Regions from separate parts of the Pararhizobium qamdonense genome, predicted to be linked through region 1. Evidence: riboswitches for the same ligand, from Rfam matches in the RefSeq annotation. Region 1 holds a riboswitch; the other holds the start of a gene.
The links. Region 1 has a riboswitch for S-adenosylmethionine ahead of metA (homoserine O-acetyltransferase MetA). Riboswitches for the same ligand answer to the same signal wherever they lie in the genome.
Positions count from the first base shown of each region.

Region 1 (14,485 bases):
CCGGCTTCAGCCGGTAGAGGATCGACAGGATCATGGTGTTGATGGCAACCGATTTACCCGAGCCGGTTGTACCGGCAACGAGCAGATGCGGCATCTTGGCGATATCGACGATGACGGGTTCGCCGCCGATCGTCTTGCCGAGCGCCATGGCAAGACGGGTCTTGCTGGTCTCGAAATCGCGCGAGCCGATCAACTCGCGCAGGTAAACGGTCTCGCGGCGCTGGTTCGGCAGTTCGATGCCGATGGCGTTGCGGCCGGGAACCACGGCGACGCGGGCGGCGATCGCCGACATCGAGCGGGCGATATCGTCGGCCAGGCCGATGACGCGGGACGACTTGATGCCCGGTGCGGGTTCAAGCTCGTACATGGTGACCACAGGCCCCGGGCGGACATGGATGATCTCGCCCTTGACGCCAAAATCCTCCAGCACGCCTTCCAGCATGCGGGCATTCTGTTCCAGCGCATCGGCAGACAGGGTTGCGTCGCGGGCGACATTTTTCGGCTCGGCGAGGAAATGCAGCGGCGGCAGGGTGAAATCGTCATCATCGGAAACCAGCGAGGCCTGCGCCTCGCGCTCGATGCGCTGGCCGGTCTTGGGGCGCGGGGCGGCCGGAACGACGCGGGCGGTCGCCTGCGGCATCGCCGGCTTGCGCGGTGCCGGAACTGGCGCCCAGTCGGCGGCGGGATCGATGTCATCGTCGTCGTCGGGCATGATGTCGGTGGAGGCGCGGCGGTTGTCAAGAACGGGGAAATCATCGTCCTCATCATCCATCGACATCGGAGGGGCGTCCACGGCGCGGCGCTCGGAGCGGTCGAGAGACGGTTCGACCCGCTCGGAGCGGGCAATGGGCTTTGGACGCGACGGCTCGTTCAGCGTGCCGAATTCATCACCGTTGAAATCATAGGGTTCGTCATAGTCGCGCGTTGCCGGCTTGCGGCGGCCGGTCAGGCCGAACAGGCGGCGGATGCGGGCCTGGGCGGTAAAGCGCATATGGGTGAGCGCGCCGGCCATCACCATGATGATGCCTTCGGATTCGTCGTCTTCCGATTCGTCGCTGACGGTGCGGGCCTTGCTGGGCGCGGGTGCCTTAACGTCGATCTCGTCCTGCGGATCGGATACGCCGATGAGGCCGGCGCTGTAGATCAGGAAATAGGCGGCAGGAAGCGTGAAGAGAACGGCGAGCACCGTGCCGAACGTGCCGCTCGGGTAGGTGCCGGTGAAAAGGGCCGGAAAGCGCAGGATCATGTCGCCGAAGACGCCGCCAAGGCCGTTTGGCAGCGGCCAGGTGACCGGGGCCGGAATGCAGCTGAGCGCTGCGGACGCCAAGACCGAGCCCAAGAACCAGGCACCGCCACGCTTGACGATATGATCGAAGGGCTTGGCCATGATCAGCACCAGGCCCCAGGCAACCACGGGCAGCAGCGACACGACGCTGGCAATGCCGAAGAACTGCATGAAGATATCGGCAAAGGCAGCGCCGGTATAGCCGAGCAGATTGGTCGGGGCATCGGCGGTCGCATAGGAGAAGCTGGGGTCAGCGACATTCCAGGTCGATAGAGCGGCGATTGCGAAGCCGAGCGCGGCGAAAATTGCAAACCCCGCCAGGGCGGCGATCTGCTTCCAGACGAATGTGGAAAGCACAAACCGGTTGGAACGGTTGTCGTATACCGCCTGATTGCTTCTGCTCATGATGACCTGCTGCCTGTTATTCCGGAAAAACGCCATGCGCGCATGTTTCCAAGGTAAGCAGAGGAGGGTTAAAGCCCTATTAACCTTGACGCTTCGTTTACGTGAAAGAGGGCTGAGAGGCCAGTTTTCACCACTGGAACCGGTTTTGCGGCGGGCGAAGACCGTCTGAGAGCAAAAAAAAGACCCGGACGGGAGGTCCGGGTCAAAAGCGGTCGCGCACGAGGCGAAACCGCGACGGGACTGGTTGCGGAGCCGGTTTGCCGGCTCCGCAGGTTGCTTACGAGTGGTAGGCGGCTTCGCCGTGCGAGGAAAGATCGAGACCTTCGCGTTCGGCTTCGACCGGAACACGCAGACCGACGACCACATCGACGATCTTGTAGAGGATCGCCGAGCCGATGCCGCACCAGGCGATGGTGACGAGAACGGCATAGAGCTGCGTCATGAACTGGCCGCCCATGGTGACGCCGTCGGCATAACCGATGCCGCCGAGCGAGGACGAGGCGAAGATGCCGGTGGCCAATGCACCAAACAGACCGCCGATGCCATGGACGCCGAACACGTCTGCCGTGTCGTCATAGCCGAACTTGTTCTTCACCACGGAGACGAAGAAGTAGCACAGCGGCGAAACGATTAGACCCATGACGATCGCACCCATCGGGCCGACAATGCCGGCGGCGGGGGTGACGGCGACGAGGCCGGCGATCATGCCGGAAGCGGCACCAAGCATGGACGCCTTGCCGCGGGTGAAGGTTTCAACCAGCGACCAGGAGATGATGGCAGCGGCTGTCGCGATGAAGGTGTTGACGGTGGCCAGCATTGCGCCGCCCGAGGCTTCGAGGTTGGAACCGGCATTGAAGCCGAACCAGCCGACCCAGAGCATGGCAGCACCGACAAGCGTCAGTGTCATGGAATGCGGAGCCATCATGTCCTTGCCGAAGCCTGTGCGCTTGCCGACCATGATCGCGCCGATCAGACCGGCAACGCCGGCGTTGATGTGAACGACCGTGCCGCCGGCGAAGTCGAGCGCGCCCCAGCCGAAGATCAGGCCGTTTGCGTCCCAGACCATGTGGGCGATCGGGAAGTAGACGAAGGTTGCCCACAGGACGCAGAACAGGACCGCAGCCGAGAACTTGATGCGTTCGGCAAAGGCGCCGACGATCAGGGCGGGCGTGATGGCCGCGAAGGTCATCTGGAACATGATGAAGATCATTTCCGGAATGACGACGCCATCAGAGAACGTGGCGGCGGTGGAATCCATGGTGACGCCCGAGAGGAACATCTTGGCCGTGCCGCCCCAATAGGGCGATGTCGAGCCGCCGAAGGCGAAGGAATAGCCGTAGATGACCCAGATCAGCATGACGGCGGAGCCGGCAACGGTGCACTGCATCAGGACCGAGAGCATGTTCTTGGCGCGTACGAGGCCGCCGTAGAACAGGCCAAGGCCTGGGATGAGCATGAACAGGACGAGGATGGTGCAGACGAACATGAAGGCGGTATCGCCCTTGTCCGGAACCGGTGCGGCGGCGACTGCTTCGGCTGCTGCCGGGGCGGCTTCCTGCGCAAAGGCGACGGCCGGAGCGAGAAGAGCTGCGGCTGCAGCGCCCACGCGTCCAAGAGAGGTAGAAAGTTTAAATGAAGACATTGACATGTAGCTCCCTGAACGGCCGTGACTTACAGCGCTTCTGTGTCGGTTTCGCCGGTACGAATGCGCACGGCATGGTCAATCGAGTAGACGAAGATCTTGCCGTCGCCGATCTGGCCGGTCTTGGCTGACGTGGCGATCGCTTCCACGGCCTTGTCGACGATTTCGGTGGCAACGGCGATTTCGATCTTCAGTTTTGGCAGGAAGCTCACGGCATATTCGGTGCCGCGGTAAATTTCCGTATGTCCCTTCTGACGTCCGTAACCCTTCACTTCGGTCACGGTCAGGCCTTGGATGCCAACGGCAGTGAGGGCTTCGCGAACCTCATCGAGCTTGAACGGCTTGATAATGGCCATCACAATTTTCATCTGGTTTCCCATCCTTGTTCCACTTTCGGCTCGGGGCCGTCTCTCCTTGCCGCCGAGCACATTTCCCCAACGACTGCTCTTAGCTATTCAAGGGGCGTGCCAGTTTGGGAGTGGATGGGTAAGTCCATGAAAAGACACGGAAATGCCACATTCCGCCGGTGACTTGCGGCGGAATGTCAAAAATTTGTCAAATTAAAAGATGAAAAAATAGGCTGAATCGAAAAATTGGCGCTTTTTTATTCAGATGCCTTTTTCCGGATCAGGCCTTCCTGGGCAACGGACGCGATGAGCATCCCGGAGCGATCAAAAAGGCTGCCACGCGTCATACCGCGTGCACCGAAAGCGCTGGGGCTGTCTTGCGTGTAGAGCAGCCAGTCGTCCATGCGGCAGGGGCGATGGAACCACATGGCATGGTCGAGGCTCGCCACCTGCAGGTCGCGGTCAAACACCGAGGTGCCGTGCGCGTAAAGTGCGGTATCCAGCAGGGTCATGTCGGAGATATAGGCAAGCACCGCCGCCTGGATATGGCGCTCGTCCGGAACGGTGCCGACGGCTTTCACCCAGACGTCCTGCGACGGCTCCAGCTTGTCGCGCGAAAAATAGTGTTTCAGCGAAACCGGGCGGATCTCGATCGGCCTTGGCCGCTCCCAGTAACGGCGGACGGCTTCCGGCGCATTGGCGAGATATTTTTCCTTAATATCCTGTTCGCCCATCAGCGTTTCCGGCGGCGCGAGATCCGGCATGGTGATCTGGTGGTCGAAGCCCTCCTCGTCGAACTGGAAGGAGGCCGAGAGCGAGAAGATCGCCTTGCCATGCTGGATGGCAACGACGCGGCGGGTGGCAAAGCTCGATCCGTCGCGGATGCGGTCGACATCGTAGATGATCGGCACGGCGGGATCGCCCGGCCGCATGAAATAGGCGTGCAGCGAATGCACATAGCGGCCTTCGCTGACGGTGCGCTGGGCTGCCACCAGCGCCTGGCCGATCACTTGTCCGCCGAACACGCGCTGCCAGCCGACCTGCGGCGAGCGGCCGCGAAACAGGTTCTCCTCCAGCTTCTCCAGATCCAGCGTCTGCAACAGGACGTCCATCGGGGCGGGGTTTTCGGCAGGGCGCGGCATTTCGGCAATCTCCTGGGGTCGAGCGCCCAAGCGGTAGGAACGAGCGCATCAATGATCTATATAGGCCATAAGCAATGCTCAAGAGCGACGGGAGAATGAGAGATGATCGATGTGCTGATTGCGGGCGGCGGTTATGTCGGGTTGTCGCTGGCCGTATCCATCAAGAAGGCCGCCCCGCATCTGTCCGTGAGCCTGATCGACGGTGCGCCGGAAACCGCCTGGAAAAAGGACGAGCGCGCCTCGGCGATCATCGCGGCGGCTTCGCAGATGCTCGACGTGCTCGGTGTCTGGAGCGAGATCGAGCCGGAGGCCGAACCGATCCGGCGCATGGTCATTACCGATTCAAAGACCGCCGATCCGGTCCGCCCGGTCTTCCTGACCTTCGAGGACGAAAAGGTCGAGGGCCGGCCCTTTGCCCATATGGTGCCGAATGTCGCCCTGGTCGGCGCATTGCGCAGGGCTGCCCTGGAGCTCGGCGTCGAGATCCGGCAATCGACGGCGGCTACAGGCTTCAAGAGCGGCGATCACTCGGTTTCCATCGACCTTGCGAAGGGCGGGGCGATCGAAGCGCGGCTGCTGGTGGCCTGCGATGGCGTGCGCTCAAAACTGCGCGATGCCGCCGGCATCAAGACCGTCGATTTCGATTATGGCCAGTCTGGTATCGTCACGACAGTCGAGCACGAGCGGCCGCATGAGGGCACAGCGGAAGAGCATTTCCTGCCCGCCGGCCCCTTCGCGACGCTGCCGCTCAAGAACAACCGTTCCTCGCTGGTCTGGACCGAGCGGACGCGCGATGCCGACCGGCTGATCGCCAGCGACGACCTGGTGTTCGAGGAAGAGCTGGAGCGCCGCTTCGGCCACAAGCTCGGCACGCTGAAGGTCGTCGGCGGACGCCGCGCCTTTCCGCTGGGGCTGACGCTGGCACGCGATTTCATCGCGCCGCGCTTTGCCCTTGCCGGCGATGCCGCCCATGGCATTCACCCGATTTCGGGCCAGGGCCTCAATCTCGGCTTCAAGGACGTGGCAGCCCTTGCCGAAACCATCGTCGATGCCGACCGCCTCGGTCTCGATATCGGCTCGCTCGCCGTGCTCGAACGCTACCAGAGCTGGCGCCGCTTCGACACATTCCGCATGGGCGTCACCACCGACGTGCTGAACCGGCTGTTTTCCAACGATGTCACGCCGGTGCGCGCCCTGCGCGATTTCGGGCTGGGGCTGGTTGATCGCATGCCATCGGTCAAATCGTTCTTCATCCGCCAGGCGTCGGGGCTCGGCGGGCAGACCGAACCGAAGATGCTGGGTGGGCAAGCGATTTGAACGGGGCGCCGGTCCTCGTCGCATTGTCAGAGCGTGTGGAAACTTACCCCCTCTGTCACTATCGTGACATCTACCCTCAAGGGAGGAGATCGTTCTTTTTCCTTGTGCCCAAAGCCAATGGACATCTCCCCCTTGAGGGGGAGATGTCGGCGTAGCCGACAGAGGGGGGTGTCTCGCCGATCTCGCCAGCCTGCGCGGAAGTGCGGAGGTCGCCTCAATCCTCGATCTTGCGTGCCTCGGAAATCAGCATGATCGGGATGCCGTCGCGGATCGGGTAGGCAAGTCTTGCCTTTTCCGAAATCAGCTCGTTGTCAGCAGCGTGGTAGCTGAGACGGCCCTTGGTCAGCGGGCAGACCAGAAGTTCAAGCAGTTTGGGATCGACCCGGCTGGTCCTGTCTTCCATCTGATCGGCCTATTGCAGCATGGTTTCGATGTCGCCGAAAGTTCGGGCGAGCACGATCTCGGTGATGGCAATCAGCGTTTCGGCGCGGGTCTTGAGATCCGGGGCCTCCAGCAGCGCCTGCTTTTCGGCCGGGCCATAGGGCGACATCATCGCCATGGAATTGACGAGCGTCACGTTGCTGGCGCGCTCGACGCTCTCCCAGTCCGCTTCCAGCTTGTTGGCATCCAGATAGGCCTTGAAGGCGGCCAGCAGCGCATCGCGATCGACCTGCGCTTCGTCATCGGGTTCGGTGAGGTCTGTGGCGAAGGGAACGATCTTGAAGTTACGATAGCCCTTTTTCGACAGGGGCACCTCGTCGAACAGCCGGAACCGGCAGATGCCGGTAAGCGAGGCAATATAACGGCCGTCTTCCATCTCGGCAAAGGACGTGATCCGGCCGACGCAGCCGACCTGGCAGAGCGCCTGAACATGCGCTTGGCCCGCCTCGTCGCGAATTTCACCGAAGGAGGGCTGGATCATGCCGATCAGGCGGTTTCCGGCCAGTGCATCGTCAAACATGGCAAGATAGCGCGGTTCGAAGATATTGAGCGGCAGCTGCGAGCCGGGAAGCAGGAGCACGCCCGTCAGCGGGAATACCGGAAGCATCTCCGGTAGGTCCTGAGGCCTCAGATAACGTGCGTTACCAACTTGCATGTCTCAATTCACCCCGTCGCTGTCAGCGCTCTTATGACGGCCCACTTTGTGATGGCCAGGGGGGCCGTGCCGCTTAAAGACAAGAAATGGGGCGCCAAACTCAAATCTCAAGGGAGATCGTCACCAAGCCGTAACGATAAAGACTTCCCTTGAAAAGTGATTATGAAAACAGGATCGAGGACAGTTTGCGGCGTGCCGAAAGGGTTGCAGGATCCATCGGCCCCCAGACGTCGAAGAACTGCAACAGCTCGCGCCGCGCGCCATCATCTTCGAACGTGCGGTCGCGCTTCATCACCTTGAGCAAGTGGTCTGCCGCCGCCTCGCGGTCGCCTTCGACATTGCGGATCTTGGCAAGCTTGATGCGCGCGCCGTGATCGTCGGGATCGGCAGCGAGGATCTGTTCCAGTGCATCCGGATCGCCGAGCTTGCGCGCTTCCTCGATCTGGTCGAGCTTTTTCACGACAGCGGCGATGCCGGCATCCTTGGCAAGCTCGTCGCTGAGATCAGACAGAACCTCGCGCGCCTGTTCCACTTCGCCAGCGGTAACAAGGCAATTGGCAAGCCCCGCAAGCGCCACGGCATTTTCGGGATCGGCCTGCAGCACGGCGCCAAAGAGGCCAGCGGCATTCTCAAGGTCGCCCTGTTCGGCAAAGGCTTTGGCGTCTGCGAGCGCCGCATCGATCCCCGCCTGCTGGTCATCGATCATCGGGCCGGCAACCTTGTCGATGAATTCGCGGATCTGGCTTTCGGGAACGGCACCCATGAAACCATCGACCGGCCGGCCGCCGACAAAGGCGATAACGGCCGGGATCGACTGGATGCCGAGCTGGCCCGCAACCGAGGGATGATCGTCGATATTCATCTTGACCAGCCGGACGCGGCCCTGGGCTTCGGTCACCACCTTTTCGATCACCGGGGTCAGCTGCTTGCACGGGCCGCACCAGGGCGCCCAGAAATCGACGAGCACCGGCTGCTCACGGGAGGCTTCCAGCACGTCGCGGGTGAAGTTGGCGGTCGTCGTCTCCTTGATTAGCTCGCCGGCCGGTGCGGCTGTGGCCGCTGGCGCCGTCACGGGCGTCTGTGCCGGGGCGCCGCCATAGCTCGCCGTTGCCGTCATCTGGTTGCCGTAGGATGCTGCATAGGGATTGTCGTTGCCGCTCATCATGTCTCCTCGCGGACATCCTCGTCCGTCTGACTGTCTTCCCGTCAGAGATCGTATGTCAGGACGTCACTTTCAAGACAAGGGCTTCATGTCCCGTCGCCTCGATAAAGCGCAGGAGGTCCTTTGACGCGATCGATGTCGTCGCATCGTTGGAAAGCGGATGGCAGTTGACGATCTCGTCCTTCATCAGCTCTTCGTCGATGATGATCTTCACGTTCCGGTCGGTATCATTGATCACACCGAAGGCGGTGACGGCGCCGGGAATGACGCCCAGATATTCCATCAGCTTTTCCGGCCGCCCGAACGAAACCTTGCTGGCGCCACCGATGATCGTGTGCACCGTCTTTAAGTCCACGGTGGCGTTTTCCTCGACGGTGAGCAGGAAATAATTGTCCTTCTTGTCCTTCACGAACAGGTTTTTGGTGTGGCCGCCGGCAATGGCGTCGCGCAGCGCCACCGATTCGGCGACGGTGAAAACCGGCTCGTGCCGCAGGGTCTGATGCGCGATGCCGAGGCTGTCGAGAAACTGGAATAATTCGTCCGGCGTTTTCGGCTGCATTTCACTCATGGCGGCATCCTTCTGGCTTGAAAATGGCGGTCCTGTTTACGCCGAAGGGCAAAAAATCGCAATCTTCCACAGAAAGCAGGCTGTAAAACGTCTTGTTTTCAGGGGCTTGCGACATGCGCATGAAATTTTTTTGGATCGGCCGTCATTTCCCTGTTGCATTTAAAAATCGTCTGGGCCATATAGCCGTCGTCGCAGCAAACAACAACGCAGCGGCGCCACGGTCCACCGACTACCCCCGGACCGAGGCTGATGAGCGGGTGTAGCTCAGGGGTAGAGCACAACCTTGCCAAGGTTGGGGTCGAGCGTTCGAATCGCTTCACCCGCTCCATTTTCTTCTAAGATCAGCAGAACTTTGCATTACGCGACGATGAAGTCGTAGCGGCCGAATTTGCCGTCGTCAGTCGGGCTGACATCGAGCAACAGAGTTTCGTTGAATATCCGGTCGCGCTCGTTGAGTGGCTCGTTTGGAAAGTAGAGTTGCGTCGTCAGCACGCTCCCGCCGGGCCGCTGGACTTTCAGGTGGTAATGCCGGGTGCGGCCAGGATATAGGCCTGGAACGATCGTCTCGAACCACCATTTTCCTTCAGCATCGGTGAATTGATGTCCGCGGAGTTTGTAGCCGCTGTTGTCGTAGCGCCCCTTTTCGTCGGCATGCCATAACTCGATCAGCGCTTTTGAAACGGGCCGGCAGTTCTGGGTCAACACGTACCCGGCGAGTGTCATCCTTTCACCGTCGGGTGCGTCGTTCGCGAAGTCCTGTTTTTCGGGGCTTTCCAGGGAGAAATACGGGCCCTCCGTTTGCCTTTGCGTCAGATCGTCATCGTCACTGCACGTTGGTGTCAGCGACAGTTGTGCCGGCGCATCGCTTGCCTGAGCTAGTCCCGGCAGCGCAATCGGGGCGGCAGCGAAGCCGATCAGGAAATGTCGCCGGGTGGGCATTGCGCTGTATCTCCCCTTTGTGGATATCAAAATCCTTGCGGCTTCATAAGGCGGAAGTGAGGCGATATTCTTGCCCCATCAACCCCTCCCCACATACGGCATCTGCGTCGCCATTACGGTCATCGTCAGCACGTTTGCGTCGAGCGGCAGTCCCGCCATGTAGATGACCGCGTCGGCCACCAGGTTGGCCGGGATGGTGGGTTCGGGGGCGATTTCGCCATTGGCTTGCAGGACGCCGCCGCTCATCTTTGCCGTCATGTCCGTCGAGGCATTGCCGATATCGATCTGGCCGCAGGCGATGTCGAACAGGCGGCCGTCGAGAGCGGTCGATTTGGTGAGGCCGGCGATCGCATGTTTGGTGGCCGTGTAGGGAGCCGACATCGGGCGGGGTGTGGAGGCGGAATTCGAGCCGTTGTTGATGATCCGGCCGCCGCGCGGTGTCTGCGCCTTCATCAGCTTCATCGCCTGCTGGGTACAGAGGAAGGCGCCGGTCAGGTTGGCGCTGACGATGGCGTTCCACTGTTCGAAGGTGATGTCCTCCATCGGCACGGCGGGAAGACCCATGCCGGCATTGTTGACGAGCAGGTCGAGACGGCCGAAATCCCGGCGGATGGTGGAAAACAATGCGGAGACCGCCTGCGGATCGCCGACATCGGCGGCAAAGGCGTGTGCCGCGCCGCCCGTCTCAGCGGACAGTTGGTTTGCCGCCCTTTGCAGAACATCAGGGCGGCGTCCGGAAATGACGACCGTATAGGCGTTTTTCAGCAGCGCGAGAGCAATGACGCGGCCGATCCCGGTGCCGCCGCCCGTGACCAGGGCAATCTTGGATACACTCGCTTCAGCCATGGCCACGTCCTTCTCCTGCCGCATCATCGGCAGGGACATCAAAACCGGTTTTGCCGCAAAAGCCCAGTGGGTTGGTGTTGCATATCGCAGCGTGATGCTGGGACGTGTTGTGCAAGCCTGGACGAAGGGGGCCGGGAGAGCCAATCAGGTCCAGGTAAAGACGTAGTCTGTTTCCTGCCGCAATGTTTCGCCTGGCCGCAGGATGGCTTCTGGAAAATTGGCGTGATTGACCGCATCCGGCCAGATCTGGGTTTCCAGGCAGAAACCGGCGAAGGGGCCGTACTGGCGGCCTTCGAGGCCGGGCACGGGAATGTTCATCTTGAAGCCGGTGTAGAATTGCACGCCGGGCTCCGTGGTGCGGACTTCCAGCGAAATGCCGGAATTGATGCTGCGGACCAGAGCGACCGGCTGTTTTGGACCGCGCCTCTCGGCCAGGCAGAAATTATGGTCATAGCCGATTTTTTCGCCGTCCAGCTGGCGGCGAAGCGGGGTCATGGCGCGCAGGTCGAAGGCGGTGTTTTCAACGGCGCGGATTTCGCCGGTCGGAACCTGCAGATCGTTGGTCGGAAGATAGCTGTTGGCGGCGATCATCGCGTCATGACTGAGCGCATCGGCGGTGCCGTCGAGGTTGAAATAGCTGTGCTGGCAAACATTGCAGATCGTTGCCCGGTCGGTCGTGCTCTCGTAGAGAACATTGAGCACGCCGCCATCGCTGACTGTATAGGTGCAGGTGATGGTGCAGTTGCCGGGGTAGCCGGCGCGGCCATCAGGATCGGTGATCTCAAGCACGACGCGGTCCTGCGCCGTCTCGACCAGTCTCCACAGGCGCTTGGCAATACCGTCGCTGCCGCCGTGCAGGTGTGTCACGCCTTTTTCGTTGCATTCCAGCTGATAGGAAACGCCGTCGATGTCAAAGTGTCCGCCGCCGATCCGGTTGGCGTTGCGGCCGGGTGTCGCGCCAAAATAGGGAGAATGGGCGAGATAATCGGAAAAATTCTCAAAGCCGAGCACCAAAGGCGCGGCGTGGCCGTTCAGGCGCAGGTCCTGGATGACTGCGCCCCAGGTGAGGATATGCGCGGTCAGTCCACCGCCCTTGATCACGATGCGATGCACGGGCTCGCCGGATGGCATATGGCCGAACACTTCAGTCTCTGTCTGCACGGATTTTCTTCCTCCACTCATCCGGCCGCAAACTGCGTCATTTCGCCGATGGCGGCAACCGAAAAGTCATACAAATTACGCCGATCCGCCGGCCTTTTCCGTTCCAGCGCATCGCGTGGCCGTGACCACAGCAGATTCGTTTCAAAACGTCTTCTGATAGATGATGAAGGGCGTCTTTTCGGCGATCCGGTCATAGAGCTTGCGGGCATTTCCATTGAAATCCTGGGTCATCCAGTAGACTTCATCCGCTTTTTGCGCGTTGGCTTTCGCATAGACAGCCTCGATCAGCGCCCGGCCGATCCCCTGTCCGCGCACATCCGGATCGGCAAACAGGTCCTGCAGGTAGCAGATGGAATTCTCGTGCCAGCACGATCTGTGAAAGAGATAATGCGCAAGGCCGACCGGCCTGCCATCGAGAACGGCCAGAAATCCCGCATATTCATGGGCCGCACCCGTCAGCAGCCGTGAAAAGGTGAGAACGTAGATCTCCTCCGGCAGGCTGGTTTCGTAAAAGGCGAGATAGGCCTTCCACAGGCGGCGCCAATCCTGTTCGTCGCCGGGTTCGATGGGGCGGATGATGAGATCTGCGGTCAGCGTCTGTCCTTCCCGATATCGGCGAGATCAAAGGATGTCGTCTGATAGATATCGTTGATCCAGTTGCCGAACAACAGGTGGGCGTGGCTGCGCCAGCGGTTCTGCGGCGTCAGCGTCGGATCATTATGGGGAAAATGGTTGTGCGGCATCTTGATCGGCACGCCGGCATCGACGTCGCGGAAATATTCGTCCGAGAGCGAGGTCGAATCATATTCGACATGGTTGAAGACATAGAGCCGGTTGCCAGCCTTTTCGTGTACGAAGCAGACGCCCATTTCCTCCGATTCCATCAGGATTTCCAGCGCCGGATTTTTCTCGATATCGGCGCGGCGCACCTCGGTCCAGCGCGAGACGGGGATCTGGAAATCATCCGAGAAGCCACTGAGATAAGGCGAGGACGGGTTGAGATTGTGGTGGCGATAGACGCCGAAAGCCTTTTCCTTCAGCGTATATTTCGGCACGCCATGGAAATGGTAGATCGCCGCCATCGCGCCCCAGCAGATGTTGAGCGTCGAATGGACATTGGTATGGGTCCAGTCGAGGATGTCGCTCATCTCGTTCCAATAGGTGACGTCCTCATAATCCAGCGTCTCGACCGGGGCGCCGGTGATGATCAGGCCGTCGAACGTGCGGTGCCTCACCTCGTCCCAGGTCTGGTAAAAGGCAAGCAGATGTTCCTCCGGCGTGTTCTTGGGCTTGTGGCCGCCGAGCCTGATCAGCGAGAACTCGACCTGCAGCGGCGAGGCGCCGACAAGGCGCGCCATCTGCACTTCGGTCTTGATCTTGTTGGGCATGAGATTGAGCAGGCCGATCTGCAGCGGCCGGATATCCTGACGGATCGCCGCAGTTTCGGTCATCACCCGCACCCCCTCTTTGACGAGGGTCTCATAGGCGGGCAGCGTATCGGGAATCTTGATCGGCATGGACAACACTCGGATCTACGAACTCGCGGGGCCGGCATAAAAAAACCGGCAACGACAGAATCGCTACCGGGCCCGCTTGCTTGCGCTCGCACGGCCCTTTAGCGACTTATTTAACGTGGCTGCAAGCCGGCCGGCCAAATCACCACGAGCTTCCTAAATAGCGCCTGTGCGGCTGCGAATCAATATGCAGTGCCTCTGCGGCAGGTGCGCCGCGCGCTTTTTCACGCTGTTGTGTCCGGCGTTTTTGAAACTTGGCCGCTCTTTCATCCGTAACCCTCACGATTACAGGAGGATGCGCGATGCCCAGTCTTGCCTATCAGATCAGCCCGGCCGATTTCCGCCAGCGGCGCCTGTTGCAGGCGACCATCGCCATACTTGCGATGCTGCCGGTGTTTGCAGGACTGGGCGGCTTGGTGATGGGACCGGCATTTCTCGGGGAAAAGATGCCGCCTGTGGATCTCAGCAGCCATGTGCGGTTCCTCTCCGGGCTTTTCTTCGCCTTTGGAATTGCCTGGTACAGCTGCATTCCCGCAATCGAGACGAAAGCGGCGCGGATCCGGCTTCTGGCGATCCTGACTTTTGCCGGCGGGCTGGCGCGGCTCGTATCGCTGATTGCAGATGGCGTGCCTTCGGCGGGGCATCTTTTGGGGCTCGGCATGGAGCTTGTGGTCGTGCCCTGCCTGGTCTTCTGGCACGGCCGCGTTTCGGCCTTGAGCCAGGGCCGGGGCTGAAAAGGTCGCGCGGCGTCCTTCATCTGAAACGGGTGGAGGCGATTGCCGCAAGCGGCGGGTGGGGCGGTCCTAGGCGTGGCTGGGAGGGCCGTCTCACCCTTTGCCGCATGGTAGAGCTTTCCCAATTCGTTCCTTTTACGTCCGATCATGCGCGGGCCGGGGCTGCACCGGGCAGATCGCCTGATGGCGAAGCGTGGGCGGAGACGCGGTTGCGGCCGGAATTCTTGGCCTCATAGAGGGCGGTATCGGCTTCCTCCATCAGGTTCGCATGGGTTTTGTCCCGCTCGCTGCTGCGATAGGCAAGGCCGATGCTGATCGTCACCGGGC
Region 1 covers NZ_CP119566.1:600,374-614,858, forward strand. The annotation lists gene PYR65_RS02930 (DNA translocase FtsK) at 1-1,690, opposite strand, end outside; gene PYR65_RS02935 (ammonium transporter) at 1,968-3,332, opposite strand; gene PYR65_RS02940 (P-II family nitrogen regulator) at 3,362-3,712, opposite strand; gene tesB (acyl-CoA thioesterase II) at 3,937-4,821, opposite strand; gene PYR65_RS02950 (ubiquinone biosynthesis hydroxylase) at 4,924-6,138, shown strand; gene PYR65_RS02955 (Trm112 family protein) at 6,353-6,541, opposite strand; gene PYR65_RS02960 (LON peptidase substrate-binding domain-containing protein) at 6,551-7,234, opposite strand; gene trxA (thioredoxin) at 7,395-8,396, opposite strand; gene PYR65_RS02970 (prolyl-tRNA synthetase associated domain-containing protein) at 8,455-8,964, opposite strand; tRNA gene PYR65_RS02975 (tRNA-Gly) at 9,218-9,292, shown strand; gene PYR65_RS02980 (dioxygenase family protein) at 9,322-9,903, opposite strand; gene PYR65_RS02985 (SDR family oxidoreductase) at 9,982-10,749, opposite strand; gene PYR65_RS02990 (aldose epimerase family protein) at 10,894-11,880, opposite strand; gene PYR65_RS02995 (GNAT family N-acetyltransferase) at 12,052-12,504, opposite strand; gene metA (homoserine O-acetyltransferase MetA) at 12,501-13,427, opposite strand; SAM riboswitch at 13,506-13,583, opposite strand; gene PYR65_RS03005 (DUF4345 domain-containing protein) at 13,727-14,158, shown strand; gene PYR65_RS03010 (GGDEF domain-containing protein) at 14,304-14,485, opposite strand, start outside.

Region 2 (14,485 bases), 870 kb from region 1:
GCAGCTCGTCCACGCGCTCAACCAGATCGACTGGCCGCGCTCGCGGCTCGATATCAAGCTGATCTGCGAGGCGGATGATGCGGCAACCATCGCGGCGATCCAAGCTTTGCGGCTGGGGCGCGAATACGAGATCGTTCTGGTGCCGGTCCACCTGCCCCGCACCAAGCCAAAGGCGCTCGCCTATGCGCTGCCCGGCGTTCGCGGCACCTATGTGACGGTCTATGATGCCGAAGACCGGCCGCATCCCGGCCAGTTGCGGGAAGCGTACGACACGTTCATCGCAGCCCCTGCGCATATCATCTGCCTGCAGGCGCCGCTGATTATCACCAATGCGCGGCAATCCTGGTGGAGCGCGCTGTTTGCGCTGGAATATGCCGGACTGTTTCGCGGGCTGCTGCCGATGCTGTCTCTGACGGGTCTGCCCCTGCCGCTGGGCGGCACATCCAATCATTTCCGCACGGCGGAGCTGAGGATGATCGGTGGCTGGGATCCCTACAATATGACCGAGGATGCCGATCTCGGCATGCGGCTGTACCGGCTCGGCTATCGATCGCGCGTCATCGCCAAACCGACGCTGGAGGAAGCGCCGGTCCTGCCCTCCGTCTGGCTGGGGCAGCGTACCCGCTGGTTCAAAGGGTGGCTGCAGACATGGCTGGTGCTGATGCGCAAGCCGGGCCAACTGGCCAAAGAAATGGGCTGGCCGGCTTTCTTCGTCTTCCAGATCCTGGTGGGCGGAATGCTGCTGTCCGCGCTCAGTCATCCCGTCGTCATCGGCTTCATCGCCTATCTGACCTGGCTGATGCTGCACAACAGCACATCTACGCATGACTGGCTGGCCTTCTGGCTGTTCAGCGGCGATATCATCAATGTCTTCGGCAGCTATGCGGTCTTCATTTCGCTTGGGCGTAACCGGATGACGATATGGGAAAAACGGGCGGTCGGCTGGCGTTGGGTTTTTGTGCCAATTTACTGGCTCTTCATGTCGCTCGCCGCATGGAAGGCACTTTTGGAGCTGCGGACACATCCGTTTTCCTGGAACAAGACACCGCATGTTCCTGTGAAAGACCATGGGACCTGATGCGGCAAGAGCTTGAGGAACAAGGTGGAGCGGGTAGCGGGAATCGAACCCGCACGATCAGCTTGGGAAGCTGACAAGCTACCACTACATCATACCCGCCTTGCGACCGAGGTTTCCACCAAGCACGGCTGCCTGTCAAGGCGGCAGCCGGTTTTCCGGGCGGAATTTACTCTGCGCGGAAATGCTTGGAGAGTTTCAGGCCCTGTGCCTGGTAGTTGGAACCAAGACCCAGACCATAGAGCCCTTCGGGGCGCTCCATCATGTGCTCGTACACCAGACGGCCGACGATCTGGCCATGTTCGAGGATGAACGGCACTTCGTGACTGCGCACTTCCAGCACGGCACGGCTGCCTTTGCCGCCGGCCGAGGCATGGCCGAAACCGGGGTCGAAGAAACCGGCATAGTGGACGCGGAATTCGCCGACCAGCGGATCGAACGGCGTCATTTCAGCCGCATAGAGCGGCGGCACATGCACGGCTTCGCGCGAGACGAGAATATAGAATTCGTCGGGATCGAGGATCAGTTCGTCGCGGCCGCGGCTGTAGAGCGGTTCCCAGAAATCGAAGATGCCGTGTTCGGCCTTCTTGTCGACATCGACGACGGCGGTATGGTGCTTGCCGCGATAGCCGATCAAGCCGTCAGCACCGGTGCCCTTCAGATCGATCGACAGCGCGATACCGGCGCCGGAGACGTTGGGCGTTTCGCTGGCAACGAGGACATCGCTTTCGTGCAGCGCCAGCACCTCGTTTTCGGTCAGCAAGGCATGGCCGATGCGGAAGCGGATCTGCGACAGGCGCGAGCCGCGCCGGACGATGACGGGGAAGGTGCGCGGACTGATTTCAAGATAGAGCGGACCGGAATAGCCGGCGGGGATCTTGTCGAATTCCTGGGCGCGATCGGTGATGACGCGGGTGAAGATATCGAGGCGGCCGGTCGAGCTCTTCGGATTGGCCGAGGCCGACATATCCGGCAGAAGGTCGAGGCTTTCCATCAGGGGAACGATGTAGACACAGCCGGTTTCGAGCACAGCCCCTTCGGAGAGGTCGATCACATGCAGTTTCAGCCGGTCGAGCTTATCGGCCACCAGATGGCCGGGGCCCGGCATGAAGCTGGCGCGCACGCGGAATGCCTTGGAGCCCAGACGCAGATCGAGACTGGCCGGCTGGATCTGGTCCTCATCGAGCCGCGCCTCGCTTTTCAACCGCCCTGCCTCAAACAGCGCAGCAATGGCGCGATCGGCGAGAATGCCTGTGGCCCTGGTCATTTCCATCGTCCTCTTTGCCCAACCGGCGTCATACCCTAAATTGTCCCTGTGACATATCTTGTTGTTCACGGGAATTGACGCAAGCGCGGCTAATCAGTAAATACGGACTTATCCCGTGGTGATTTGGCCGGTCGGCTTGCAGCCACGTAAAACAAATAGCTAAAAAGGCCGGGTTTGAAACCGGCTTGCTTTACGCGGCCGGTTTTTTTGTTTTGAAAGAGACAATCGATGAGCAACAATTGGCGCCCCGCGACACAGCTCGTTCACGGCGGCACGACCCGTTCAAACCATGGTGAAACCTCCGAAGCCATCTTCATGACGCAGGGCTTCGTCTATGACAGCTCGGAAGCGGCGGAAGCGCGCTTCAAGGGCGAGACGGACGGCTTCATCTATGCCCGCTACGGCAGCCCGACCAACGACATGTTCGAACAGCGCATGTGCATGCTGGAAGGTGCCGAGGACGCACGCGCCACCGCATCCGGCATGGCTGCGGTGTCCGCAGCAATCCTGTGCCAGCTGAAAGCCGGCGATCATATCGTGGCGGCCCGCGCCCTGTTCGGCTCCTGCCGCTGGGTGGTGGAAACGCTGGCGCCGAAATACGGCATCGAGTTCACGCTGATCGACGGGCGTTTCCTGGAAAACTGGGAAAAGGCCGTCAAGCCGAACACCAAGGTGTTCTTCCTGGAAAGCCCGACCAATCCGACGCTGGAAGTGGTCGATATCGAGGGTGTTGCCAAGATCGCCAACCAGATCGGCGCCAAGGTCATCGTCGATAACGTCTTTGCAACGCCGCTTTTGCAAAAGCCATTGGAACTCGGCGCCCATATCGTCGTCTATTCCGCCACCAAGCATATTGATGGCCAGGGCCGTTGCCTTGGCGGCGTGATCCTGTCCGACAAGGAATGGATCAACGAACATCTGCACGACTATTTCCGCCATACCGGCCCGGCGCTTTCGCCGTTCAACGCTTGGACGCTCTTGAAGGGCATCGAGACCCTGCCCTTGCGCGTGCGCCAGCAGAGCGAGAATGCCGCGCGTGTCGCCGATTTCCTGGCCGAGCAGAGCCAGGTCGCCAAGGTGATCTATCCCGGCCGCAAGGACCATCCGCAGGCCGATATCATCGCCCGGCAGATGAAGGGTGGCTCGACGCTCGTCTGCTTCGAGCTGAAGGGCGGCAAGGAGGCGGCGTTTGCGCTGCAGAACGCGCTGGATGTGGTGCTGATCTCCAACAATCTCGGCGACAGCAAGAGCCTGATCACCCATCCGGCAACGACCACCCACAAGAACCTGTCGGACGAGGCGCGTGCCGAGCTTGGCATTTCGCCGGGCACCGTGCGCTTCTCGGCAGGCATCGAGGACAGCGCCGACCTGATCGAGGATTTCGCCCGTGCTCTGAAGTCGGTTCAGGCCTGATTTTTCAACGCGTACAGAACGCCCGTGTCCCCTGGATGCGGGCGTTTTTCTAGGCCGGAGGCTCTCCCGTAAAGAAGGTCCGCGCCAGTATGATGCGCGACACCGTCGTGTAGAAGCACACGAGTGCGAAGCAGATTGCGATCTCGCAAAACCAGTGCGGAAACAGGCAGAACGCCAGGAACACGGCGATCGTCTCCGTCGCTTCGGCAAGACCGGTGGTGAAATAGAGCGATTTTGCGCCGCGAATGTCCGTCGAGAGGCCGCGCTTTTCGGCCATGATCGAAAAGGCGAGGAAACTGGCGCCGTTAATGTAAAACGACAAAAGCAGAAGGCCGCCCGCCACGCCGTTTTCATAGGGATCGGCAAAAATGAAGGCGAACGGGATCAGGCCATAAAAGGCAAAGTCGAGCACGATATCGAGGAAGCCGCCGAAATCGGTTTTCTGCGTCGCCCGCGCGACGGCACCGTCCAGGCCGTCACAGATTCGGCTGAGGCCGATCAGCACGAAAGCAGCGGCGTAGGCGTCGAGGACGATGGCGGCCGCTGCCGCCACACCAATGAGGAAACCGGTGACGGTGACCGTGTTTGCGGTGAACCCATAAGCGGCCAGAGCCCTGCCTGCACGATCCAGCCAAGGGTCAATCCATCGCCTCACATGACCGTCCAGCATGCTGTACCCTATCCTGACAGTTTACGCTGATACCAAGGATCGCGTTATTCTTGATGAAACCATCTTGCTGTAGAATATTGCCTATGGACTTGAAAGGGTTTGCATATGTACCGCGCGCTGACACGCGACATCGAGGTGACCGTCGAACCTTATTATCTGGAGGAGCAATCCGATCCGGATGACAGCCGTTATGTCTGGGGCTACCGCATCCTGATCTCGAACCTGTCGGAAGAGACCGTCAGGCTGATGACGCGCTACTGGCACATTACCGATGAAAACGGCCAGGTGGACGAGGTCAATGGCCCGGGGGTCATCGGCGAGCAACCGGTTCTAAACCCGGGAGACACCTACGAGTACTCGTCCGGCTGCCCGCTCGACACGCCATCCGGTGTGATGTTCGGTCATTATCTGATGGAAACCACGCGTGGCGAGAGCTTCAACGTGGATATTCCCGCCTTTTCGCTGGATTCGCCCGGCCAGAACCGGACGCTGAATTAGAGCATTCCCGTTTTTTTAAGAAACGGAAATGCTCTCTTCCTGTTTTGACGCACGTCCGGACGGAAAACCGCTTCGCAGTTTTCCTGGATTTCCTTTTCGCCGCAGGTCTTTACTGCGGCTTCACTTCCGTCGCTTCGAAGCGGTAGGTCGTCGAGCAGAACTCGCAGGTGACCGAGACAAGTCCGTCCTCGGCCGCATGATCAATGTCGTCCTGGCTCAAGCTTGCCAGAACGTCGCGCAGCTTTTCGCGTGAACAGCTGCATTTGTCATAGACAGCCTGCGGCGGATAGACCTTGACGCCACGCTCGTGGAACAGCCGGTACAAAAGCCGCTCGGTACCAACGGTCGGATCGGTCAGCTCGTCGGCATCGATCGTCTGGACCATGACGCTGGCTTCATCCCAGAGATCATCGACTTCGAAACTATCGTCCGCGCCGTCGCCGCCAGGAAGATCGGGCTGGCGCATGCGCTCCAGCGTTTCCGGCAGAAACTGTGCGACCATGCCGCCGGCCCGCCAGCGGTGGCGCGGCTTGCCGTTTTCATCGCGATCGAGCAGCTCGGCAACGCCGAGGCGCACCTTGGTCGGGATCTGTTCCGACTGGCGGAAATAGACGCCGGCAATTTCCTCCAGCGAGGCGCCGTCGAGCGGCACGATGCCCTGGTAGCGCTGCATATGCGCGCCCTGATCGATGGTGAAGGCCAAAACGCCATCGCCGAGCAGATGCTGCGGCTGGGTCAGGCCGTTTTCCTCGGCAATCTTCAAGGCCTCTTCATTGTAGCGGGCATAGGCGCGCACCCGGTCCGGCGTCGCGAAATCGGCGACGACCAGATCGACCGGGCCGTTGCTCTTGGTCTGGATGATCAGCTTGCCTTCGAATTTCAGCGACGTGCCGAGAAGCACCGTCAGCACCACCGTTTCGGCCACCAGGCGGGCGACCGGGAGCGGATAGTTATGACGCTCGAGGATGGCATCCAGCATCGGGCCGAGCTGGACGGCGCGGCCACGCACGTCGAGACCCTCAACCTGAAACGGCACGACATGATCGTCGCCTGCATAATCGAAATGGCCAAGGCCCAAACCTGCTTCCGTCATCACTCTGCTCCTAGCCCTCGGATATCCGCCCGCCATGCAGGCCGGGACTGTGTCCGATGCTTCTATTGATCCTGCGCGGGCCGGATTTGTCCAGATCGTTCCTGAAAAAACGGCTGATCGCGTTTCCGCCTCCCTGAAGAACGGCGGCGCGGATGGATGGATTTTTCAATAAGAATGACCGGCAAAGGCGGACGCGCCACCTGCCGGTCATCAGCGTGTTGTTTAGATCGTGTGCCGCAGCCCGGTTTTCAATATGCCGGGAAAGCCCTTAGAGAGCCTCGTCATTAGACGGAAGCGCTCTAAAGAGCGCCAAGGCACCAGGCGAGTACGGACTTTTGCGCATGCAAGCGGTTCTCGGCCTCGTCGAACACCACCGACTGCTGGCCGTCGATGACGTCGTCCGTGACTTCCTCGCCGCGATGGGCGGGCAGGCAATGCATGAACAGCGCATCCTTGTCGGCCTTGGCCATCAGCGCGGCGTTCACCTGGAACGGCTGGAAGACGTTGTGGCCGCGGGCGCGGTGTTCCTGGTTCATCGACACCCAGGTATCGGTGACAACGCAATGGGCGCCGTCCACGGCCTGATCGGCATCATGATAGAGCTTGATCTCGCCGCCATTGTTGCGGGCCCAGTTGAGGATCTTGTCGTCCGGCTCGGAGCCGAGTGGCACCGCCATATTCATGCGGTAACCGAAGCGGGCCGAACCTTCGATGAAGGAATGCAGCACATTGTTGCCGTCGCCGGTCCAGGCAATGGTCTTGCCCTTCACGGGACCCGCATGTTCCTCAAAGGTCATGATATCGGCCATGATCTGGCAGGGATGCGTTGCATCCGTCAGGCCATTGATCACGGGCACAGTGGCATGTTCGGCCAGCTCCAGCAGGCGATTGTGATCGGTGGTGCGGATCATGATCGCATCGACATAGCGCGACAGGACCTTGGCGGTATCGCCGATGGTTTCGGCGCGGCCGAGCTGCATTTCGGTGCCGGAAAGGAACAGCGTCTCGCCGCCGAGCTGGCGCATGCCGACATCGAAGGAGACGCGCGTGCGGGTCGAGGGCTTTTCGAAGATCATCGCCAGCATCTTGCCGGCCAGCGGCTTTTCAGCTGTGCCAGCCTTGGTGTCGGCCTTGCGGACGCGGGCGTCCTCGATGATCGACCTCAAGTCGGTTGTCGTCATGGCAGAAAGATCGAGAAAATGTCTGGTACCGGCCATTCTATTCAAAGTCCTGTGTTTTTTCAGCGTGTCAGTGAAGCGTCGTTCAGGCCGATGCCTGTCGTCGCTCCGCTGTCAGCTGTTCGGCCGCGCGTTCAAGCCGCGCCAGGCCTTCACGGGCTTCATCGGCCGTCGTCACCAAGGGCGGCAGCAGGCGGATGACATTTTCGCCCGCAGGCACTGCCAGCAGTCTTTCCGCACGGATGGCCTTTAACAGATCGGCGGACGGAACCTTGGCCTTGATGCCGAGCATCAGGCCTTCGCCGCGGATTTCCTCGATGACATCGGGGAACCGATCGGCAAGCGAGGCAAGACCCTGGCGGAAGACCAGCGAGACATCGCGGACATGCTGCAGGAAATCATCCGCAAGAATGACGTCGAGAACGGCATTGCCGACGGCCATGGCCAGCGGATTGCCGCCATAGGTCGAGCCGTGGGTTCCGGCGACCATGCCGGAGGCGGCCTCTTCGGTCGCAAGGCAAGCGCCGAGCGGAAACCCGCCGCCAATGCCCTTGGCAACCGCCATGATATCCGGCGTGATGCCCGACCATTCATGGGCAAACAGCTTGCCGGTGCGGCCGACGCCGGACTGGACTTCGTCGAAAATGAGCAGCAGGCCATATTCGTCGCAAAGCGAACGCAGCTCCTGCAGGAATTCCTTCGGCACCGTGCGGATACCGCCTTCACCCTGGATCGGCTCGATCAGGATCGCGGCGGTCTCTTCGCTGATGGCAGCCTTCAGCGCCGGCATATCGTCGAACGGCACCTGATAGAAGCCCGGTGCCTTCGGGCCGAAGCCTTCCAGATATTTCGCCTGACCACCGGCGGCGATGGTCGCCAGCGTGCGGCCGTGAAAGGCGCCCTCAAAGGTGATGATGTGGAATTTTTCCGGCTGACCCTTGGAGAAATGATAGCGCCGTGCCGTCTTGATGGCGCATTCCAGCGCTTCGGCACCCGAATTGGTGAAGAACACCTTGTCGGCGAACGTTGCTTCCGTCAGGCGGCGGCTGAGGCTTTCCTGGCCGGGCACTTCATAAAGGTTCGACAGGTGCCAGACCTTGTCAGCCTGCGCCTTCAGGGCGGAGACAAGATGCGGATGCGCATGACCGAGCGAATTGACTGCGACACCGGCGGCAAAATCGAGATAACGGGTGCCATCCTCGGCAATCAGCCAGACGCCTTCGCCGCGCTCGAACCGCAAGGGTGCGCGTGCATACGTGTCATAAAGCGGCGTGGCATCGGCCATGGCGCATGTCTCCTCAAACCATCACGGCAATTGTATAATCGGCGTCGTCAACAGGGCTGTGACCAGCCGGTAAAAAATCAAAATGCCGCCTTGCGGCGGCCAGCGCACTATCTTCATTTCGCAGTGCAATGTCAACAAAAGCCCATGATTTCCGGCAATTCCCGTTGATACAGAGGATGTGATTTTTTTAGCCGGATACACTTGCAAAAATGCCACGCATCGCAAGCAAGTTGGGGAAAACTCAGAAATCGATTCGGCGGGATTCCCCTGACTCTTGTCAGGGAGTCCCCCGGGCTCTACGTTAAGAAACAACTACTAGAACGCATGCGGCGGACCTAGTCACCAAAAGTGTTATCGCGTTTCAGCCTTGGATTACATCCAGGGCCCGGTGAAGGATTCGACCATCACCAACGCTGGGAATGGAGACAAGACCATGAATTGGACTGACGAGCGGGTCGAAAAACTCAAGAAATTGTGGTCCGAGGGTTTGAGCGCGAGCCAGATCGCTGCACAACTCGGCGGCGTCAGCCGCAACGCCGTCATCGGCAAGGTTCACCGTCTCTGCTTGCCGGGCCGCGCCAAGGCCGGCGGCAGCACGGCAACCGCACGGGCCAAACGCCCTGCCCCGACCGCTGCACCACGCGCACCGAGCTTTACCGCAGCACGCATGACAGCCACCCGCACCGTGACCCGCACCACCGGCGCGACCGTCATGAAGGAAGAGGTCGAGATCGACGCGATCGAGGATCAGGAAACAGCGCCCGCCGGCAACAATGTCGTTGTTCCGATGTCGCGCCGCCTGGTGCTGACGCAGCTGACCGACCGCACCTGCAAATGGCCGATCGGCGACCCGATGAAGGAAGAGTTCCACTTCTGCGGCAACGATTCCCCGGACACATCCCCATACTGCACATTCCACGCCAAGCTGGCCTACCAGCCCTCCGGCGAGCGCCGCCGGGCTCGCTAAGGGCGGAACCTGCCTTGCGCTTCGTCAATCCCATCCCGTTCGTGCGGGATATCAGCATCTCGAAAGCCTTCTATGGCGAGAAGCTGGGACTGGCGATCAAGCAGGATTTCGGCGATTTCGTCCTGTTTGAAACGGGATTTGCCATCCATGAGGGCAAATCCCTGGAAACGACGGTTTGGGGACATCCGTCAGTCAGTTCCGGGGCCTATGGCCGTCAAAATGTCCTGCTCTATTTCGAACATGATCCTTTGGATGCGCTGTTTGCCCGCATCGCCGGTCATGTAATCCTCATCCATCCCATCGAGACCCAGCCCTGGGGACAGAGGGTATTCCGCTTTTACGATCCGGATGGTCACGCCATTGAAATTGGCGAACCGCTCGATCAGCTTTCCAGCGAATAGCCAGCACCGCGCACCGTGCGGATCACGTCCTGCATGTTGGAAAAGTTCAGCGCCTTGCGCAGGCGGCCGACATGCACGTCGACCGTGCGCTCATCGACATAGATGTCATGACCCCAGACACCGTCCAGAAGTTGCGAGCGCGAAAAGACGCGGCCTGGCGAGGCCATGAAGAATTCCAGCAGGCGAAACTCCGTCGGGCCCAGGCGGACCTCGCGGGTCTTGCGGTGGACGCGGTGGGTTTCGCGATCGAGTTCGATATCGCCGCATTTCAGCAGCGTTGACAGCACTTCGGGCTTTGCCCGGCGCAGCATCGCCTTGACCCGTGCCATCAGTTCCGGCGTCGAGAACGGCTTGACCACATAATCATCGGCGCCGGTGGCCAGACCGCGCACGCGCTCGCTCTCTTCGCCGCGTGCCGTCAGCATGATGATCGGCAGGCGTTCGGTTTCCGGGCGCTGGCGCAGCCGGCGGCACAGTTCGATGCCGGAAACGCCCGGCAGCATCCAGTCGAGGATGAGGAGATCGGGAAGACGTTCCTGCAGGCGCATTTCCGCCTCGTCGCCACGATTGATCGTATCGACTTCGAACCCTTCGGCCTCGAGATTGTATCGGAGGAGGACGCTGAGCGCCTCTTCGTCTTCAACAACAGCAATTCTTGGCAACATTCAGTTCTGCTCCTTGGCGCCCGGCCGGCTGGCCGAAGGCTTGCCGAGCGGCTCCAGCGGCCGCTCGCGCATTTATCCGTAAGATTTCACTTACTTTACTGTGGGCATCAATTGCCGATTGCGCCAACCGTATTGGCCGTATCGTCCTTCGGACGCTCGCCAACCGGCTGTGCGCCAGTCGCCATGTAGTAGATGGTTTCGGCGATATTGGTGGCGTGGTCGCCGATACGCTCGATGTTCTTGGCGCAGAACAGGAGATGCGTGCAGGGCGTGATGTTGCGCGGGTCTTCCATCATGTACGTCAGGAGTTCGCGGAACAGCGAGGTATAGATCGCATCGATCTCATTGTCGCGTTCGCGGATGCTGTTGGCCTTTTCCGGCGAGCGCGAAGCGTAGACATCGAGCACTTCCTTGAGCTGAACGAGCGCGAGCTCGGCCAGATGCTCCAGGCCGCGCGCCAGCTGCCGGGGCAGGCTGGCATGGGCAACGGCGATGACGCGCTTGGCGTTGTTCTTGCCGAGATCGCCGACGCGCTCCAGATCGGCCGCGATGCGGATCGATCCCATGATTTCGCGCAGGTCCGCCGCCATCGGCTGGCGTTTGGCAATGGTGACGATCGCCTTCTCGCCGATCTGGCGCTCGGCCTCGTCGAGAATGGCATCGTCGGAGATGACCTTCTGGGCGAGCGCCAGGTCGGAATTGACCAGGGCGCGCACGGATTCGGCCACCATCTGTTCGGCCAGGCCGCCCATCTCGGAGATGCGCCGGGTCAGGTACTTCAGATCTTCGTCATAGACGGAAGCAATGTGCGTAGACATGATTGTTTTTCCTTGCGATCACAATCCGGGTTGGAAGACCACCACCCTGCCCTCATGACAGGGTGGCGAAAGCGTCCTCAGCCGAAGCGGCCCATGATGTAGTCTTGGGTCCGCTGGTCGTCCGGATTGGTGAACATCTTGTCGGTGTCGTTTTCCTCGACGAGATTGCCGAGATGGAACATGGCGGTGCGCTGCGAGACGCGGGCGGCCTGCTGCATCGAGTGCGTGACGATGACGATCGTATAGTTCGTGCGCAGTTCGTGGATCAGTTCCTCGACCTTGGCAGTCGCGATCGGATCCAGCGCCGAACAGGGTTCGTCCATCAGGATGACTTCCGGGCTGACGGCAACGGCGCGGGCAATGCACAGGCGCTGCTGCTGACCACCGGACAGGCCGGTGCCGGATTCGTGCAGGCGGTCCTTCACCTCGTTCCAGAGACCAGCCTTTTGAAGGCTCGACTCGACGATCTGGTCAAGCTCGGCCTTGGTGCGGGCGAGACCGTGGATCTTCGGACCGTAGGTGACGTTCTCGTAGATCGACTTCGGGAACGGGTTCGGCTTCTGGAAAACCATGCCGACGCGGGCGCGCAGTTCGACGACGTCGATGCTCGGGTCGTAGATATCACCGTCGTCGAGGGTGATCTTGCCGGTGACGCGGCAGCTGTCGATCGTGTCGTTCATGCGGTTGAGTGTGCGCAGGAACGTCGACTTGCCGCATCCGGACGGGCCGATCAGCGCGGTGACGGTGTTTTCACGGACGTTGAGGTTCACATCGAAAAGCGCACGCTTTTCGCCATAATATACCGAAACGTCCTTTCCGATCATCTTGAAGGGAACAGTGTTCATTTTCTGGTCCAGCGCCTTTTCAACTGCTGCTTCTGACATCATGTTCATGTTTCTACCTCACTACCAGCGCCGCTCAAAGCGACGCCGCAACAGGATTGCGCCCAGGTTCATGACGACGAGGAAGATCAAGAGGATCATGATCGCACCCGAAGTCCGTTCGACAAATGCACGTTCGGCTTCGTTGGCCCACATATAGATCTGGACCGGCAGAGCAGTGGACGGGTCCATCGGCGAGCCCGGATAATCGACCACGAAGGCCACCATGCCGATCAAAAGAAGCGGCGCGGTTTCGCCGAGCGCATGCGCCAGGCCGATGATGGTGCCCGTGAGCACGCCTGGCATGGCGAGCGGCAGGACATGGTGGAAGATGGTCTGCATCTTCGACGCGCCAAGACCCAAAGCTGCCGAGCGGATCGACGGCGGCACCGCCTTCAAGGCTGCGCGGGTGGCGATGATGATCGTAGGAAGCGTCATCAATGTCAGCACCAGGCCACCGACGACGGCGGCCGAACGGGGCATGCCGGCGAAGTTGATGAAGATCGACAGGCCGAGCAGACCATAGACGATGGAGGGAACCGCCGCGAGGTTGTTGATATTGACCTCGATCAGATCGGTCAGCCGGTTCTTCGGCGCAAACTCCTCCAGATAGATCGATGCCGCAACGCCGATCGGAAGGGCAAGCGCCAGGACGATCAGCATCATGTACAGCGAGCCGAGTGCGGCGACGCCAATACCGGCGGCTTCAGGACGGCTGGAGGCACCATAGGTGAACAGGCCGGTGTTGAACTGCTTGGCCATTGCGCCGGTTTCGGTCAGCTTTTTCATCCATTCGAGCTGCTGATCCTTCACCTTGCGGTTGGCTTCGGCAACGGTCAGGTCGATCTGGCCCTTGTTGGCGCTGTCGATATTGCCTTCTGCGAGCAGAGAGACATTGGCGGTCGTGCCGATGATGGCCGGATTGGCAACCACCAGATCGCGCAGTTGCGTGCGGGCACTGGCCGAAACCATGTCCGTTGCCTGCTTGACGAGCGGCCTGTTGGCAGGATCGATGCCAAGTGCCTTGATCAGCGCGTCACGCACCAGAAAAGGATAGTTCGCCGTCATCAGCTTGGACGGATTGGCGCCACGCTCGTTCTTCGGATCGATGATCTGTTCCGAAAACTCGATCGGCAGGGTGATCGCCGTCTGCTGGAAGGCCGTGTAGCCCTTGGAGACGACGGTCCACAACAGAACGAAGAGGAAGAACAGGCCGATCAGGATTGCCGTCAGGCCGTAAGCCTTGAAGCGGCGTTCGGACGCGTAGCGCTTCTTGATGCCGATATCGCGTCTTGTCTGCGCCGGGCGCACGAAGGTGGACTGTACGGAGGATGTCATGTCGGTCATTCGTACTGTTCCCGATACTTGCGCACGATGTAGAGTGCATAGATGTTGAGGCAGAGCGTGATGGCAAACAGCGTGATGCCGAGAGCAAACGCCACCAATGTCTGAGGCGAGTTGAACTCGAGGTCGCCCGTCAGCTGATTGACGATCTTGACGGTGACCGTGGTCATCGCCTCGAACGGGTTGAGCTGCATGCGGGCGGCAACACCGGCAGCCAGCACCACGATCATGGTCTCACCGACAGCACGCGAAGCCGTCAGAAGCAGAGCACCGACGATGCCGGGAAGTGCTGCCGGCAGGATGACGCGCTTGATGGTTTCGGAGCGGGTGGCGCCAAGACCGAGCGAGCCGTCGCGCAGCGAACGCGGCACCTGCGTGATGATATCGTCCGACAGGGAGGAGACGAACGGGATCAGCATGATGCCCATGACGAGACCGGCGGTGAGAACGCTCTGCGCCTGGATGAAGTTGACGTAGTTTCCCGTCACCAGCCCATTCAGCTGCGCCGAGATATCACGCAGGAAAGGCCCGACCGTCACCAGCGCGAAGAAGCCGTAGACGATGGTCGGAATGCCGGCGAGGATTTCGAGCAGCGGCTTGGCAATGCCGCGCACCACAGGCCTTGCATATTCGGCCATGTAGATGGCGGCGAACAGGCCGACCGGCACGGCAAAGAGCATGGCGACAAAGGCAATATAGAGCGTACCCGCGAGAAGCGGCAGAAGACCGAACTGGCCTTCCGTGCCGCCGCTGCCGGCCGCCGAAAAGCGCGGATCCCAGACAGTGCCGAAGAAGAATGCGCTGGGGGATACCGACTGGAAGAAGCGGATGGCCTCCGACAACATCGAGCCGACAATGCCGACCGTCGTCAGGATCGCAATGGAAGAGGCCAAAAGCAACGTACCGAGCATGACGCGCTCGACACGGTTT
Region 2 covers NZ_CP119566.1:4,091,315-4,105,799, forward strand. The annotation lists gene PYR65_RS20035 (glycosyltransferase) at 1-1,078, shown strand, start outside; tRNA gene PYR65_RS20040 (tRNA-Gly) at 1,104-1,177, opposite strand; gene PYR65_RS20045 (2'-deoxycytidine 5'-triphosphate deaminase) at 1,245-2,342, opposite strand; SAM riboswitch at 2,448-2,526, shown strand; gene PYR65_RS20050 (O-succinylhomoserine sulfhydrylase) at 2,571-3,755, shown strand; gene PYR65_RS20055 (CDP-alcohol phosphatidyltransferase family protein) at 3,805-4,425, opposite strand; gene apaG (Co2+/Mg2+ efflux protein ApaG) at 4,531-4,923, shown strand; gene PYR65_RS20065 (Hsp33 family molecular chaperone) at 5,033-6,016, opposite strand; gene argF (ornithine carbamoyltransferase) at 6,316-7,233, opposite strand; gene PYR65_RS20075 (aspartate aminotransferase family protein) at 7,280-8,479, opposite strand; gene PYR65_RS20080 (GcrA family cell cycle regulator) at 8,913-9,446, shown strand; gene PYR65_RS20085 (VOC family protein) at 9,461-9,847, shown strand; gene phoB (phosphate regulon transcriptional regulator PhoB) at 9,829-10,512, opposite strand; gene phoU (phosphate signaling complex protein PhoU) at 10,620-11,330, opposite strand; gene pstB (phosphate ABC transporter ATP-binding protein PstB) at 11,408-12,223, opposite strand; gene pstA (phosphate ABC transporter permease PstA) at 12,236-13,558, opposite strand; gene pstC (phosphate ABC transporter permease subunit PstC) at 13,555-14,485, opposite strand, start outside.
Region 2: linked by a shared signal. The riboswitch ahead of PYR65_RS20050 (O-succinylhomoserine sulfhydrylase) and the one ahead of metA (homoserine O-acetyltransferase MetA) in region 1 are both predicted to bind S-adenosylmethionine.